One region of the Pseudomonas sp. A genome, then DNA from elsewhere that is predicted to be linked to it. Evidence: predicted binding sites of a transcription regulator. Region 1 holds the regulator's gene; the other holds the start of a gene.

Region 1 (8,209 bases):
TGCAGGGCCCCGGCGGCGTGCGCATCGTCCCGGCGGCGTCCGGCACCCAGAGCATGGTGCACCTGGCGCCCGCCCAGCACGCTGGCCTGATCCAGGCCTTCAGCGAGATCGGCGACAACCTCGACGTGCTGGTGATCGACACCGCTGCGGGTATTGGTGACTCGGTGGTCAGCTTTGTCCGCGCGGCCCAGGAAGTGTTGCTGGTGGTGTGTGACGAGCCCACCTCGATCACCGACGCCTACGCCCTGATCAAGCTGCTCAACCGCGACTACGGGATGAATCGGTTCCGCGTGCTGGCCAACATGGCCCAGAGCCCGCAGGAAGGGCGCAACCTGTTCGCCAAGTTGACCAAGGTCACCGACCGCTTCCTCGACGTCGCCCTACAATACGTCGGCGCCGTGCCGTACGACGAGTGTGTGCGCAAGGCCGTGCAGAAGCAGCGGGCGGTCTACGAGGCCTTCCCGCGCTCCAAGTGCGCGCTGGCGTTCAAGGCCATCGCGCAGAAGGTCGACAGCTGGCCGTTGCCTGCCAACCCGCGCGGGCACCTGGAATTCTTCGTCGAGCGCCTGGTGCAGCCCACCAGTGCAGGGCCAGTGTTATGAACGCGAGTGGTTTCAAGATGTACAGCAAGGCCGCCAAGGACGCTCAGTACGAGCTGATCGAACGCTACGCGCCACTGGTCAAGCGTATCGCCTACCACCTGCTGGCGCGCCTGCCAGCCAACGTCCAGGTCGAGGACCTGATCCAGGCCGGGATGATCGGCCTGCTGGAAGTGGCCAACAAATACGATGCCAGCAAGGGCGCCAGTTTCGAGACCTATGCCGGTATCCGCATCCGCGGCGCCATGCTCGACGAGGTGCGCAAGGGTGACTGGGCGCCACGCTCGGTGCACCGCAACACGCGCATGGTCAGCGACGCGATTCGCTGCGTTGAAGCAAAGACGGGGCGCGACGCTAAAGATCACGAGGTTGCTGCCGAACTCCAATTGAGTCTCGATGATTACTACGGGATTTTGAACGACACCCTGGGCAGTCGCCTGTTCAGTTTCGACGACCTGCTGCAGGACGGCGAACACGAGGGGCTGCACGAGGATGGCGCCAGCAACCAGCTGGAGCCGGCGCGGGACCTGGAGGACGAGCGCTTCCAGGCCGCATTGGCCGAGGCGATCGCCAACCTGCCGGAACGCGAGCGCCTGGTGCTGGCGCTGTACTACGACGAAGAGCTGAACCTCAAGGAAATTGGTGAGGTGCTGGGGGTCAGCGAATCGCGTGTCAGCCAGTTGCACAGCCAGTGCGCGGCACGTCTGCGCAGTCGCCTGGGTGAATGGCGGGCGCGTTGAGCCAAGGTTCGATGCAGTCGTTTTTTTGTGGTGCCGAATTGATTGAGTGCGCGCTCGGCGCCGAGCGCGTTTAAGACTGCTTGGAGGTCTAATTGAACAAAGACATGAAAATCCTCATCGTTGACGACTTCTCGACGATGCGGCGGATCATCAAGAACCTGTTGCGTGATCTGGGTTTCACCAACGTCAAGGAAGCCGATGACGGCAACACGGCACTGCCGATGCTCACCAGTGAGCACTTTGACTTCCTGGTAACCGACTGGAACATGCCGGGCATGACCGGTATCGACCTGCTGCGCGCGGTCCGTGCCGACGAGCGCCTCAAGCACCTGCCGGTGTTGATGGTCACCGCCGAAGCCAAGCGCGAGCAGATCATCGAAGCTGCCCAGGCCGGCGTAAACGGCTATGTGGTCAAGCCTTTCACCGCCCTGGCGCTGAAAGAAAAGATCGAGAAGATCTTCGAACGCGTCAACGGCTGAGTCACGTCTGGGGGGCGCAATGGAGTCAACCAACAACTCTTTGGGTGAGTTTGAATCAACCCTGAAGAAGCATGCCCAGGAGCTGGTCGAGAGCCTCGAGCGCGGCCGGTTCGGTGATGCGGTGCAGCTGATCCACCAACTGAACCAGACCCGCGACCGCGGGCTGTACCAGGAGGTCGGCAAGCTCACCCGTGAACTGCACAGTGCAATCGTCAACTTCCAGATCGACCCGTCCATGCCGCAGGCCGAGGAAGTGTCGCAGATTACCGACGCCGCCGAACGCCTCTCCTACGTGGTTCGCCTCACCGAAGGTGCGGCCAACCGCACCATGGACCTGGCGGAGGCGTGCACCCCGGTGCTCAACGACCTCGCCGCCGAGGCCCAGAGCCTGTCCGCCGACTGGCAGCGCTTCATGCGCCGCGAGGTGGCAGCGCCGGAATTCCGTGAGCTGGTCAAGCGTGTGGACAGTTTCCTGGCGCACAGCGCCGAAGGTAACCAGAAGGTCGCCGGCCATCTCAACGATATCGTCCTGGCCCAGGATTATCAGGATCTCACCGGCCAGGTGATCAAACGGGTGACCGCGCTGGTCACCGAAGTCGAAAGCAATCTGCTCAAGCTCGTGCTGATGGCAAGCCAGGTCGACCGCTTTGCCGGGATCGAACATGACCACCAGCAGCTGCGCGCTGAAAAAGATCAAGAAAAACATCCGACTCGGGGTGAAGGTCCGCAGATTCATGCCGATAAGCGTGAAGACGTCGTGTCCAGCCAGGACGATGTCGACGATCTGTTGTCCAGCCTGGGTTTTTAAGGAGCACGTTTAATGAGCTTCGGCGCCGATGAAGAAATCCTTCAGGATTTCCTGGTAGAAGCCGGCGAAATCCTCGAGCAACTGTCCGAGCAATTGGTCGAGCTGGAAAGCCGGCCCGATGATGCGGACCTGCTCAACGCGATTTTCCGCGGTTTCCACACTGTAAAAGGGGGCGCCGGCTTCCTTCAGCTCAATGAGTTGGTGGAGTGCTGCCACATTGCCGAGAACGTGTTCGACATTCTGCGCAAAGGTGAGCGCCGGGTTGACGCGGAACTGATGGACGTGGTGCTCGAGGCCCTCGACACGGTCAACAGCATGTTCGGCCAGGTGCGCGAACGTACCGATGTCACGCCGGCCACGCCGGAGCTGCTGGCGGCGCTGTCGCGCCTGGCCGAGCCCGGTGGCGCCGAAGCGCCGGCCCCGGTGGTCGAAGCCGCGCCCGTGGTTGAAGCTGCGGCTGCCGAGCCCGACATCACCGATACCGAGTTCGAGCAGCTGCTCGACTCGCTCGATGCGGTCAAGGCCGAAGCTCAGGCTCATGAGCAACTGCAGGGTGAAGAAATCAGCGGCGGCGGTGACGAGATCACCGACGCCGAGTTCGAGTCGCTGCTTGACCAGCTGCACGGCAAGGGCCAGTTCTCGGCCGATGCCGCCGTCAGCGCGCCTGCGGCAGCCGCCCCGGCCAGCGATGAGATCACCGACGACGAGTTCGAATCGCTGCTCGACCAGTTGCACGGCAAAGGCACCTTCGCCGTCGACGCACTGCCAGGCGCCGCCGCGCCAGCGGCCAGCGCCGCATCCGCTGCGGGCGACGAGAGCATCAGCGAACACGAATTCGAGGCGCTGCTCGACCAGTTGCACGGCAAGGGCAAGTTCTCCGGTGACGCAGTCACCGCCGAAGCGCCTGCCGCTGCCGTTGCCGCACCTGTCGCGGCCAAGGCCGAGGTCAAGCCAGTTGCCAAGCCGGCACCGGCCGCCGCGCCCGCCGCAGCTCCGGCTGCCGCCGCCAAGCCTGCCGCACCGGCCCGCGCTCCGGCGCCTGCCGCCGAGAAGCACGGCGCCAGCGAGGCGGAAACCACCGTGCGGGTCGATACCGCGCGCCTGGACGAGATCATGAACATGGTCGGCGAACTGGTGCTGGTGCGTAACCGCCTGGTGCGCCTGGGGCTCAACAGCGGCGACGAGGCCATGTCCAAGGCCGTGTCCAACCTCGACGTGGTCACCGCCGACCTGCAGACCGCGGTCATGAAGACCCGCATGCAGCCGATCAAGAAAGTCTTCGGCCGCTTCCCGCGCCTGGTCCGCGACCTGGCCCGCCAGCTCAAGAAAGAGATCAACCTCGAGCTGGTCGGTGAAGAGACCGACCTCGACAAGAACCTGGTCGAGGCCCTGGCCGACCCGTTGGTGCACTTGGTGCGCAACGCCGTCGACCATGGCGTCGAGATGCCCGATGAGCGCGAGGCCTCTGGCAAGTCGCGCATGGGCCGGGTGGTGCTGTCCGCCGAGCAGGAGGGCGACCACATCCTGCTGTCGATCTCCGACGACGGCAAGGGCATGGACCCGAGCATCCTGCGCGCCAAGGCCGTGGAGAAGGGCCTGATGGACAAGGACGCGGCCGATCGCCTGAGCGAGTCGGACTGCTACAACCTGATCTTCGCCCCGGGCTTCTCGACCAAGACCGAGATCTCCGATGTATCCGGCCGTGGCGTCGGCATGGACGTGGTGAAGACCAAGATTTCCCAGCTCAACGGCTCGATCAACATCTTTTCGGCCAAGGGCCAGGGCTCGAAGATCGTCATCAAGGTGCCGCTGACCCTGGCGATCATGCCGACCCTGATGGTGATGCTGGGCAACCAGGCGTTCGCCTTCCCGCTGGTCAACGTCAACGAGATCTTCCACCTCGACCTGTCGCGCACCAACGTGGTCGACGGCCAGGAAGTGGTGATCGTGCGCGACAAGGCGCTGCCGCTGTTCTACCTCAAGCGCTGGCTGGTCCAGGACCACGAGCACGAGGAGCAGCACGAAGGCCATGTGGTGATCCTGTCGGTCGGCACCCAGCGCATCGGCTTCGTCGTCGACCAGCTGGTCGGCCAGGAAGAGGTGGTGATCAAGCCTCTGGGCAAGATGCTGCAGGGCACCCCGGGCATGTCCGGCGCGACCATCACCGGTGACGGCCGGATCGCGCTGATCCTCGACGTCCCGAGCATGCTCAAGCGTTACGCCGCCCGGCGTATTTGATTTCGGTGGCGCGCCCTGGCGGGTGCGCCGCCTAATGGAGTGTTTATGGCAGTCAAGGTCCTGGTGGTGGATGATTCCGGTTTCTTCCGCCGCCGTGTCTCGGAAATTCTCTCGGCGGACCCGACGATCCAGGTCGTGGGTACCGCGACCAACGGCAAGGAAGCGATCGACCAGGCGCTGGCGCTCAAGCCCGATGTCATTACCATGGACTATGAAATGCCCATGATGGACGGCATCACCGCGGTGCGGCACATCATGCAGCGCTGCCCGACGCCGGTGTTGATGTTCTCCTCGCTGACCCACGAAGGCGCCCGCGTCACCCTCGACGCCCTGGACGCCGGCGCGGTCGACTACCTGCCGAAGAACTTCGAGGACATCTCGCGCAACCCGGAAAAGGTCAAGCAGATGCTCTGCGAGAAGGTCCACACCATCTCGCGCAGCAATCGCCGTTTCAGCGCCTATTCCAGCCCGGCGCCGACTGCCGCGCCAGCTCCAGCCAGCAGTCATGCGCCGGCCAGCAGCTTCGCCAGCACCGCACCTGCGCGCACGACCGCCCCGGTGCGTACCGCGGCACCGGCCACCGCGCATTCGCCGGCGCCCAAGCGCAAGCCGTACAAGCTGGTCGCCATCGGCACCTCCACCGGTGGTCCGGTGGCGCTGCAGCGGGTGCTGACCCAGTTGCCTGCCGGATTCCCGGCGCCGATCGTGCTGATCCAGCACATGCCGGCGGCGTTCACCAAGGCCTTCGCCGAGCGCCTGGACAAACTGTGCAAGATCAGCGTCAAGGAAGCCGAGGACGGTGACGTGCTGCGTCCCGGCCTGGCGCTGCTGGCCCCGGGTGGCAAGCAGATGATGGTCGACGGTCGTGGCACGGTGAAGATCCTGCCGGGTGACGAGCGCCTGAACTACAAACCTTGCGTCGACATCACCTTCGGCTCCGCCGCCAAGTCCTATGGCGACAAGGTGCTCTCGGTGGTGCTCACCGGCATGGGCGCCGACGGTCGCGAAGGCGCGCGCCTGCTCAAGCAGGGTGGCAGCACCGTGTGGGCACAGGATGAAGCCAGCTGCGTGATCTATGGCATGCCCATGGCCATCGTCAAGGCCAACCTGGCCGATGCCGTGTACAGCCTGGACGAGATCGGCAAGCACCTGGTCGAGGCCTGCGTCTGATGGATGTGTTGAGCCTTATCGGCCTGATCCTCGCCTTTGTCGCCATTGTCGGCGGCAACTTCCTCGAGGGTGGCCACGTCGGTGCGCTGATCAACGGCCCGGCGGCATTGATCGTGCTGGGCGGTACCCTGGCAGCTGCGTTGCTGCAGTCGCCGCTGTCGTCGTTCAAGCGCGCGCTGCAGATCGTGCGCTGGATCTTCTTCCCGCCGCGGGTGGACCTGCCCGGTGGTATCGACCGGGTGGTGAACTGGAGCCTGACCGCACGCAAGGAAGGCCTGCTGGGGCTGGAGGGCGTGGCCGACGCCGAGCCCGATCCCTATGCACGCAAAGGCCTGCAGCTGTTGGTCGACGGCGCCGAGCCCGAGGCTATCCGCAGCATCCTTGAAGTCGACTTCCTGACCCAGGAGGCCCGCGACATACAGGCCGCCAAGGTGTTCGAGAGCATGGGCGGCTACGCGCCGACCATCGGCATCATCGGTGCGGTGATGGGCCTGATCCACGTGATGGGCAACCTGGCCGACCCGTCGCAGCTGGGCAACGGCATTGCCGTGGCCTTCGTCGCCACCATCTACGGCGTGGCCAGCGCCAACCTGATCCTGCTGCCGGTCGCCAACAAGCTCAAGGCCATCACCCTGCGGCAGTCGCGTTACCGCGAGATGCTGCTCGAAGGCCTGCTGTCGATCGCCGAAGGCGAGAACCCACGCTCGATCGAGCTGAAGCTGCAAGGCTTCATGGAGTAAGCCATGGCCCGTCGTCGCAAGATCGAAGAGCACGAGAACCACGAACGCTGGCTGGTCTCGTATGCCGACTTCATCACCCTGCTGTTCGCCTTCTTCGTGGTCATGTACTCGATCTCGTCGATCAACGAGGGCAAGTACAAGCAGATTTCCCAGGCACTGATCGGGGTATTCAACGACCCCGAGCGCAGCATGAAGCCGATCCCCATCGGTGACGAGCGGCCGTTGAGCGTCAAGCCCGCCGAGCCGCTGATCAAGGACAGCGAGCAGACCGATGCGGGCCTGGCCCAGACCAGCGCCGACCCGCTCAGGACCATCACCGACGATGTCCGCGACGCCTTTGGCGACCTGATCAAGTCCAACCAGATGACCGTGCGCGGCAACGAACTGTGGGTGGAGATCGAGCTCAACTCCTCGCTGCTGTTCGCCAGCGCCGACGCCATGCCCAGCGATGTCGCCTTCGAGATCATCGAGAAGGTGGCGAAGATCCTCAGGCCGTTCGCCAACCCGGTGCACGTCGAGGGCTTCACCGACAACCTGCCGATCCGCACCGCCCAGTACCCGACCAACTGGGAGCTGTCGTCGGCGCGGGCGGCGAGCATTGTCCGGCTGCTGGCCATGGAAGGGGTCAGCCCGGGGCGCATGGCCTCGGTGGGGTATGGCGAGTACCAGCCGGTGGCTGGCAACGACACCGCCGAAGGCCGTGCGCGCAACCGCCGGGTGGTGCTGGTGATCTCGCGCAACCTGGAGGTGCGCCGCAGCCTGACTGGCAGCGGCAGCGCCAATGCCACCCCGGATGCGGCGATGCGTCGGGCTGGCACACAAAGTGCACCAGCCTCGCCAGCGCCGTCGACCGGGGGCTGATTTCGTCAAATCCCCGTCACTGAATTTCACACCGTTCCCGGCAGGGCAGGCGGCCATACCGGGAGGAAGCAACGCACGATGAGAGTCTGGGCAGTAGCCAATCAAAAAGGTGGTGTCGGCAAGACCACCACCACCATCGCCCTGGCCGGCCTGCTGGCCGAGGCGGGCAAGCGCGTGGTCGTGGTCGACCTCGACCCGCACGGCTCGATGACCAGCTACTTCGGGCACAACCCCGATGCGCTCGAGCACAGTTGCTACGACCTGTTCCTGCACAAGGGCACGGTGCCCGAGGGCCTGCCGGGCCAATTGCTGCTGCCGACCAGCGACGAACGTATTTCGCTTCTGCCGTCAAGCACCGCACTGGCGGTGCTGGAGCGCCAGTCGCCGGGGCAGAGTGGCCTGGGCCTGGTGATCGCCAAGAGTCTGGCGCAGCTGTGGCAGGATTTCGACTTCGCCTTGATCGACAGCCCGCCGTTGCTGGGCGTGCTGATGGTCAACGCCTTGGCCGCCAGCCAGCAGTTGGTGATCCCGGTGCAGACCGAGTTCCTTGCGGTCAAGGGCCTGGAACGCATGG
Region 2 (8,209 bases), 2.3 Mb from region 1:
TATGCGTCAGTATAGCCAATGAATGCGCTTACACCTGTAAAAACCCACGCCGATCGCATTTGACTTTGACTTTGACTTTGACTTTGACTTTGACTTTTAGAGCATGTGTTTTGAAAGTTATATGCGCATTCATTCGCGATGGTGACGCGAAGTCACCTTTCCGCCCTTACGGCGGCTTACTTTTTGAAGGATCAAAAAGTAAGCAAAAAATCCTCGCTCCATTCATCCGGCCCCTACGCTTCGCTCCGGGGTCCCCTCGCTCCGTTCTTGCTCCCGGGAGGACCGCGCTGAACGCCCCATCCTGGGGCGCAGCGCTTGACGGGCATCCATGCCCGTCACCTCCCTCCGCAAGAACTCCGCTCGGCCTCCTGAAGTCGCAATTGGCGTCGCCTGAACTATCGCGCACTTAGAAGCAAGATCAAGATCAAGATCAACAGACATGAACCAACTATTGGACCACTGGCAGTGTAGTTAAGTTATAAGCTCCCGGCGACCAGCCGACTCCCACAGGGATAACCGAACCCCTCAAAGCCCAGCGCTAATTTACTGTTGATCATTGTAATGAAACTTCGGCATCTCCCAATGAAACCGAATAGCCAACAACCGCACCAGAAAACCACCAAACAGCGTCAGCAACATGGCCTGTTCCGCCGGCACCTTGAAGTAAACACACCCCAGGTAGAACCAGGCCGCCGCAAACGAAACACTGGCATACAGCTCACGCCGAAACACCAACGGAATATCGTTGCAGAAGATATCCCGCAGGATGCCACCAAACACCCCGGTGATTACCCCGCTGATCGAAGCGACCAGGAACCCCTGCCCCATTTCCAGAGCAGTCATGCAACCAATCAGGGTGAACGCCACAAGCCCCAGGGCGTCGAGCACCAGGAACAGCGACCGCAGGTGGCGCATCAAGGGCGCGATGAAGATGGTCAGCAGCGCCGCGAAACTGGTCAGCACCAGGTACTCCGGATGCTTCACCCAAGTCAGCGGGTAATGCCCGAGCAGCACGTCGCGCACCGAGCCGCCACCGAGCGCGGTAACGCAGGCGATCAGCACCACGCCGAACCAGTCCATGCCGCGACGGCCGGCGGACAGGGCGCCAGTCATGGCTTCGGCGGTAATGGCGATGAGGTAGAGCATCAGCAACATGGTGCAGGTCCGTGCGGGAAAGGCGCGCAGTCTACCCAGTCGCGCGGGGCACCAAAAGGGGGCGCGCCGACGATCGTCGGCGCACGGCAAGGTCAGACCTTGATGAAGTGCTCGCGATAGTGGCGCAGCTCACCGATCGACTCGCGGATGTCATCCAGCGCCAGGTGGGTGCTGCCCTTCTTGAAGCTGTCGCGCACATCCGGCGCCCAGCGTGCGGCCAGCTCCTTGAGCGTGGAGACATCGAGGTTGCGATAGTGGAAGTAGTTTTCCAGTTCACGCATGTGGCGATAGAGAAAACGGCGGTCCTGGCAGATGCTGTTGCCACAGATCGGCGACTTGCCCTTCGGCACCCACTGCTCGAGGAAAGCGATGGTCTGCGCCTCGGCCTGCGCCATGCTCACCTTGCTCTCGCGCACACGCTGGGTCAGGCCCGAGGCGCCGTGGGTGCGGGTGTTCCACTCGTCCATGCGCGCCAGCACCTCATCGCTGTGATGAATGGCAATCACCGGGCCTTCGGCCAGGGTGTTCAGCTCGCTGTCGGTGACGATGGTGGCCATCTCGATGATGACGTCGTTGTCCGGATCCAGGCCGGTCATCTCCAGATCGATCCAGATCAGGTTCTGTGGGTTCTGCATGAAAAGGCTCCTCGAATAGCCCGTCATATTAGCCTAGCAGGGCGGCTCGTGGGCACGCCGTGCTAAACTGCCCGCCGTTTTCTTTCTGCCCCGCCGACACGGAACCCTCATGGCCAAACGCCAGCTCAACCGCCGCCAGAACTGGCGCATCGAAAAGATCCAGGGCGAGCGCGCCGCCCGCGCCGCCAAACGCGAGCAGCACGTGCTGCAGGAGCTGGAAGGTGGCGACCTGGGGCCTGAGCAGCTTGGCCTGGTGATCGCCCACTTCGGCGTGCAGGTCGAGGTCGAGGCCCAGGACGGCGAGGCCGCCGGCCAGGTCTTCCGCTGCCACCTGCGGGCCAACCTGCCGGCGTTGGTCACCGGCGACCGCGTGGTCTGGCGCGCCGGCAACCAGGGGATCGGCGTGATCGTCGCGCAGATGCCGCGCAGCACCGAGCTGTGCCGACCGAACAACCACGGCCAGCTCAAGCCGGTAGCGGCCAACGTCGACCTGATCGTCATCGTCTTCGCCCCGGCGCCCGAGCCGCACCCCAACCTGATCGACCGCTACCTGGTAGCCGCCGAGCATGCCGGTATCCGCCCGCTGCTGCTGCTGAACAAGGCCGACCTGATCGACGACGAGAACGGTCCGACCCTCCATGCGATGCTCGAGGTCTACCGTGGCCTGGGCTACCCGCTGCTGGAGGTCTCGGCCCACCACGGCGATGGCATGCAGCGCCTGCAGGAGACCCTCGACGGCCATATCAGCGTGTTCGTCGGCCAATCCGGCGTGGGCAAATCCTCGCTGGTCAACAGCCTGCTGCCCGCCGCCGACACGCGCGTTGGCGACCTGTCGGAGTGGTCCGGCCAGGGTACCCATACCACCACCACGGCACGGCTGTACCACTTCCCCAACGGCGGTGACCTGATCGACTCGCCGGGCATCCGCGAGTTCGGCCTGATGCACGTCAGCCGCGATGATGTCGAGGATGGTTTTATCGAATTCCGCGAACTGATCGGCCACTGTCGCTTTCGCGACTGCAAACATGATCGCGAGCCCGGTTGCGCGCTGCTCAAGGCTCTGGAGGACGGCAGCGTCACCCAGCAGCGGATGAACAGTTACCGTTCGATCATCGCCAGCCTGCCTGAAGACACCTACTGATTGGCAGGTTTGCCTGCCTAGATCGTAGGAAATCTTACCGTAGCAGGTAGGACCGCTCCGGTTTTGCGGTCACCTATTGTCCCTATCCCTGCTTTCCCTGATGGTCATGCCTTGTCGTCGGCATTGATCAGGGAGGGCAACAAGGATGCCGGTTTTCATCAGTTACCGCCGGGATGAGCGGCTCGATGCCTTCATCCTTAATGAACGCCTGCTGCTCGAAGGCATTCCCACCCAACTGGTGCCCTTCGACAGTGAAGGGCAGACCCTGGACGACCTGCATGGCGGCTTCTGCCAGCACATGGCCGATGCCACCCACTGGATCGGCGTGCTGTCCGAGCACACCGTCGACGACTGGTGGACGGCCTGGTTGCTGGGCGCTGCAGCCATGGCCAATCGCCGGGTGAGTTTCTATCACGCAGGTACCGGCGAGCTGCCGGAGTGCCTTGGCAGATGGCCGGCAATGCGCGAGCGGGAGCATATCGAGCTGTTCGTGCGGGCCTACCACGACGAGCAGACCTTTGGCCGCGCCATGGCCTCGATGACCGGGCGCGGGAACCTGTCGGACAGGGACAACGCGGATTTCTTCCACGCAGACCTCAAGGCCAAGATCAGGCGGGGTTTCTGAGCGCGCCGGGGCAGGCTTTTGGGCGATCGCCCAGCCCTTCGGGCTACGTTATCGCGCAGGGAACTGTCCCCTGTGGGAGCGGGTTCACCCGCGAACACCGGCGCAGCCGGTGCCATACACCGCGCTGGATTCTTCGCGGCGGTGCGGCGGTCCGATAAACCCGCTCCCACAGGGTCGAGCTAAATCAATGAGTTACGGTTTGTTCCATGAGAGAGGGCTTGGCCCGACACCGGAAAAGCCGGTGCCCTACACCGCATCGCGGGGCAAGCCCACTCCCACGCTGAACGTGATGCTGGCAATGAAAAAGGGCCGCGATGCGGCCCCTGTCATTTACTGGTCCTTGGCCTCGTCCATCTTCAACACGCCATCCTCGAAGATGTTCAGCTTCTGGCGCAGCTCGCGCGGCTGCATCGGCGCGTCGCCCGGCGCCGCGGCGGCCCCGGGTGCGGCGTCCGCAGGCGGTGTTGCAGTGGCCGGTGGCGTGGCCTCCGGCGCACCCTGCTCACCCTCGATATCGCGCTGGGCCTTCTTGGTCAGGACGATGATATCGATGCGGCGGTTTACCGGGTTGAACGGATTGGCCCGGTCGAACAGCGACGACGAGGCATAGCCGACCACCCGCGCCACCTGCTCATCCGGATAGCCGCCAGCAACCAGGGCACGACGCGCGGCGTTGGCGCGGTTGGCCGACAGTTCCCAGTTGCCGAAGTCGCCGGTGCCGGAATACGGCTTGGCGTCGGTGTGGCCACTGATGCTGATCTTGTTCGGCACCGCCTTGATGGTGTCGGCCATGGCCAGCAGGATGTCCTCGAAATACGGCTGCAACCGCGCGCTGCCGAGGTCGAACATCGGCCGGTTCTCGGCGTCCATGATCTGGATGCGCAGGCCGTCCTGGGTGATCTCGAACAGGATCTGGTCCTTGAACTTCTGCAACTGCGGGTTTTCCTCGACCTTGTTCTGCAGCTCCTGCAGCAGTAGCTCAAGGCGCTCGCGCTCGACCTGCTCGGCCATGGTCTCGACCTGGTCCTTGTCCAGCTGGATGCTGGTGTCAGGCGTCGGCTCCGACTTGGTTTCCGGGTTGATGGTCTTTTCCGGCGCCAGTTGCGGCGAGCCGCCCAGGTCAATGATGTAGGGCGTGCCGCTCTCGGAGAAGCCAATCGGATCCTTGAAGTAACCGGCGATGGCGATCTTCTGCTCGGGCGTGGCCGTCGACAGCAGCCAGAGCACCAGGAAGAACGCCATCATCGCCGTGGCGAAGTCGGCGAAGGCGATTTTCCAGGCGCCGCCGTGATGGCCGTCGCCAAAGCGCTTGACGCGCTTGACGATGATGGGCTGATTGTTCTCCATGGCTTAGCGACCGCGTACTGCTTGTTCCAGCTCGGCAAAGCTCGGGCGGTGCGCCGGGTACAGCACCTTGCGACCGAACTCGACCGCCAGCGACGGCGGCATGCCGGAGGCCGAGGCCACCAGCGAGGCCTTGATCGCCTCGTAGACGTTCAGTTCCTCTTTCGCATCGTGGCGCAGGGCGTTGGCCAGCGGGCCGAAGAAGCCGTAGGCGGCGAGAATACCGAAGAAGGTACCGACCAGCGCCGCGCCCACGTGCAGGCCGATGGACTTCTGGTCGCCGTCACCCAGCGAGGCCATGGTCACCACGATACCCAGTACCGCCGCGACGATACCGAAACCAGGCATGCCGTCGGCAATCCCGTTGACTGCGTGGGACGGGTGCTCCAGCTCTTCCTTCAGGCTCAGCAGCTCCATGTCGAACAGGCCTTCGAGCTCATGGGGCGCCATGTTGCCGGTGGACATGATCCGCAGGTAATCGCAGATGAACGCCGTCATGCGCTCATCACCCAGCACTGCCGGGTACTTGGCAAAGATCGGGCTGGCTGCGGCGTCCTCGATGTCACCCTCGATCGCCATCATGCCTTCACGACGGCTCTTGTTGAGGATCTCGTACACCAGGCCCAGCACCTCGAGGTAGAAGGTGTGGGTGAAGCGGGTGCCGAACATCTTCAGCGACTTCTTGATTACATGCATGGTCATGTAACCAGGGTTGGCCTGGAGGAACGCACCAAAGGCCGCGCCGCCGATGATCAGCACTTCGAACGGCTGGATCAGTGCCGCGATCTTGCCGTGGGAAAGCACGTAGCCGCCGAGCACGCTCGCGAATACGACGATGATGCCGATAATTTTAGCCATAAGTTGGAAGCACTTGCTGTCGTGGTCAGGGTAGGGAACGGAAGCTTGAAAACTCTTCTTCTACTTATCGGCAGAACTGCGCCAGACTATAGCCACTCATTGCGAAAAGCCAGTTCGGACTGATGTCAATATGCCAATTGAAACCAAGGTGCCAACTCAGGTCCCGACGAGCCTGGAGGGCTGGATAAAGCTGCTCGACGGGGTCCGCGTGCCGGTCCCGAAAGAGAGCCATGACCGCGTTCTGCAGGCCATCAACGACAGTCGCCGCTCCCTGCGCGACATAGCCGAACTGATGCAGGACAGCCCCGCGCTGGTGCTGTGCGTGATGCGCGAGGCCAACCATTCGGCCAATGCCAGCCAGGCCGAGCCAGCTGAAAGTCTGGAAATTGCCCTCAACCGCCTGGGCCTGGCCCGTATCAGCCAACTGCTGGCACGCTTGCCAGCGGTGCCCGGCGACGACATTCCACCGGTACTGCGCCAGTTCCTGCTGATCAGCCAGCATGCCACCCAGCAGGCCAATGGCCTGTTCGCCAGCCGCCTGGCACGGCTGTGGCAGGAGATCCACTGGGGCAGCCTGCTGTTCCTCTCGCCGCTGTGGCCCCTGGCCCTGGCCTACCCCAAGCTGCTCGACACCTGGGAACTGCGGGTGATTCACAAGGGCGAGGACGCTGCCGTGGTCGAGCGGGAGCTGTTCGGGGTGCGCCTGATGCAGCTGTGCCGAAGCCTGGCCGAACACTGGCGCCTGCCCGAATGGGTCATCCAGGGCTACCGCCTGCTGCTCGAAGAACGCGAGCAGCTCGCCCAGGTGCTGAACATCGCCCGCGAGCAGGACCCGCTGGTCCAGCAGCAGCGCCTGGACGACGAACCGGCCCTGCGCCGCTGGTTCAACCAGCCGCCCAACACCGTGCTGCTGGCCAACGGCCTGGCCCTGGCGGCCCAGGTCGGCTGGGACAACCCGCACCTGCTGCGCTGGCAGCTGCTCACCGCGCTGTACCTGCAGACCACCCTGGACGATGTCCAGCAGCAGGTCCACCAACAGGCTGCGGCCAGTGCCCGCCATCACGCCCGGCATGCGCTTTTCCACCCGGCCGAGGCGCTGATCTGGCCCTGGCACCAGCGCCGGCCGCACCCGGACATGCTCACGCCGCCACCGCCCAGCACCGAGGACCTCGGCCGTTGGCGTGCGCTGTGCCAGGAACTGCTGGCCCAGCCCAGCCCGTTCAGCAACGCCGTGCACCTGGCCACCCAGGCCCGCGACGCCCTGCTGGCCTGTGGCATGCAGCGCATCATGCTGCTGAGCCTGGACAAGGCCACCGACTATCTGCGCGTGCAGCAGACCGCCGGCCTGCCGCAAGAGGCCGCCGCCATGGCGTTGCCCGTCGCGCAGAACAAATTGTTGCAAAAGTTGATGGCAAAAGCCGGCCAACTGCGCCTGACGCCCGACAACCATGGCCAGTTCAGCGCCCTGCTGCCGGCACCGCTACGCGCCTTCTTTCGCGGCGAGCACCTGTTGCTGCGCTCGCTGGCGGTGGGCGACCAGGTGCTGATGCTGGCGGTGGCCGACCAGGACGGCAAGCCACTGGCCGATGTCAGCGTGCAGGCGTTCGGCAAGACCGCGCAATGCGTTGAACGCGCCCTCGCCGTGTTTGCCACCCGCAATGCCTGACCCTTGCGCTACAATCGCCCCTCTTTCCACCCTGGAGAACGTGGATGACTGACTTTTCCGGCCTGCCCCTGGTGATCGAAGCCGAGGATCTGCTGCCGCGCCTGGATTCGCCCGAGCTGATCCTGATCGACCTGAGCAGCGCCAACCGCTATGTCAGCGGCCATATCCCCGGCGCCCGCTTCGTCGAGGGCAAGCGCACCCAGCTCGGCCAACCCCCGGCCCCCGGGCTGGTGCCGGCACTGGCGGACCTGGAAAGGCTGTTCAGCGAGCTCGGTCATCGCAACGACGCCGTCTATGTGGTCTACGACGATGAAGGTGGCGGCTGGGCCGGCCGCTTCATCTGGCTGCTCGACGTGATCGGCCATGAGCACTACCACTATCTCAACGGTGGCATTCAGGCCTGGCCCGCCGACAAGCTCACCACCGAGGTGCCGGCAGCGGCCGGTACATCTGTGCGCCTGCAATTGCACGGCGAACCGACCGCCACCCGTGAATACCTGCAAAGTCGCCTGGGCGCTGATGACCTGGTCATCTGGGATGCCCGTGGCCCACAGGAATTCAGCGGCGAGAAGGTACTGGCCGCCAAGGGCGGGCACATTCCCGGCGCGATCAACCTCGAGTGGACCGAGGGCATGGATCTCAACGATCACCTGCGCATCCGCAAGGACATTGCCAAAACCCTGAAGGAACGGGGCATCACTCCGGACAAGGAAGTGATCACTCACTGCCAGACCCACCGCCGCTCCGGATTCACCTACCTGGTGGCCAAGTCCCTCGGCTATCCA

Evidence for each region. Region 1 encodes FliA, which starts transcription of late flagellar genes. Its sites were predicted from a motif close to CTAAAGTTTNNNNNNNNNNNGCCGNTAA; they were not measured.
Region 2: motA (flagellar motor stator protein MotA) is a predicted target of FliA. The motif match lies at 5,823-5,850, and genes of this name have one in related genera.

What each region holds. Positions count from the first base shown of each region.
Region 1 is NZ_CM149873.1:4,916,999-4,925,207, reverse strand. Features, by position in the region: gene fleN (flagellar synthesis regulator FleN) at 1-602, shown strand, start outside; gene fliA (RNA polymerase sigma factor FliA) at 599-1,339, shown strand; gene AC0MAZ_RS21995 (chemotaxis response regulator CheY) at 1,444-1,818, shown strand; gene AC0MAZ_RS21990 (protein phosphatase CheZ) at 1,838-2,626, shown strand; gene AC0MAZ_RS21985 (chemotaxis protein CheA) at 2,639-4,864, shown strand; gene AC0MAZ_RS21980 (protein-glutamate methylesterase/protein-glutamine glutaminase) at 4,910-6,034, shown strand; gene AC0MAZ_RS21975 (flagellar motor protein) at 6,034-6,774, shown strand; gene motD (flagellar motor protein MotD) at 6,778-7,635, shown strand; gene AC0MAZ_RS21965 (ParA family protein) at 7,714-8,209, shown strand, end outside.
Region 2 is NZ_CM149873.1:1,386,619-1,394,827, reverse strand. Features, by position in the region: gene AC0MAZ_RS06265 (trimeric intracellular cation channel family protein) at 544-1,155, opposite strand; gene orn (oligoribonuclease) at 1,248-1,790, opposite strand; gene rsgA (small ribosomal subunit biogenesis GTPase RsgA) at 1,900-2,931, shown strand; gene AC0MAZ_RS06250 (molecular chaperone Tir) at 3,077-3,556, shown strand; gene motB (flagellar motor protein MotB) at 3,887-4,903, opposite strand; gene motA (flagellar motor stator protein MotA) at 4,907-5,758, opposite strand; gene AC0MAZ_RS06235 (HDOD domain-containing protein) at 5,889-7,424, shown strand; gene AC0MAZ_RS06230 (rhodanese-like domain-containing protein) at 7,469-8,209, shown strand, end outside.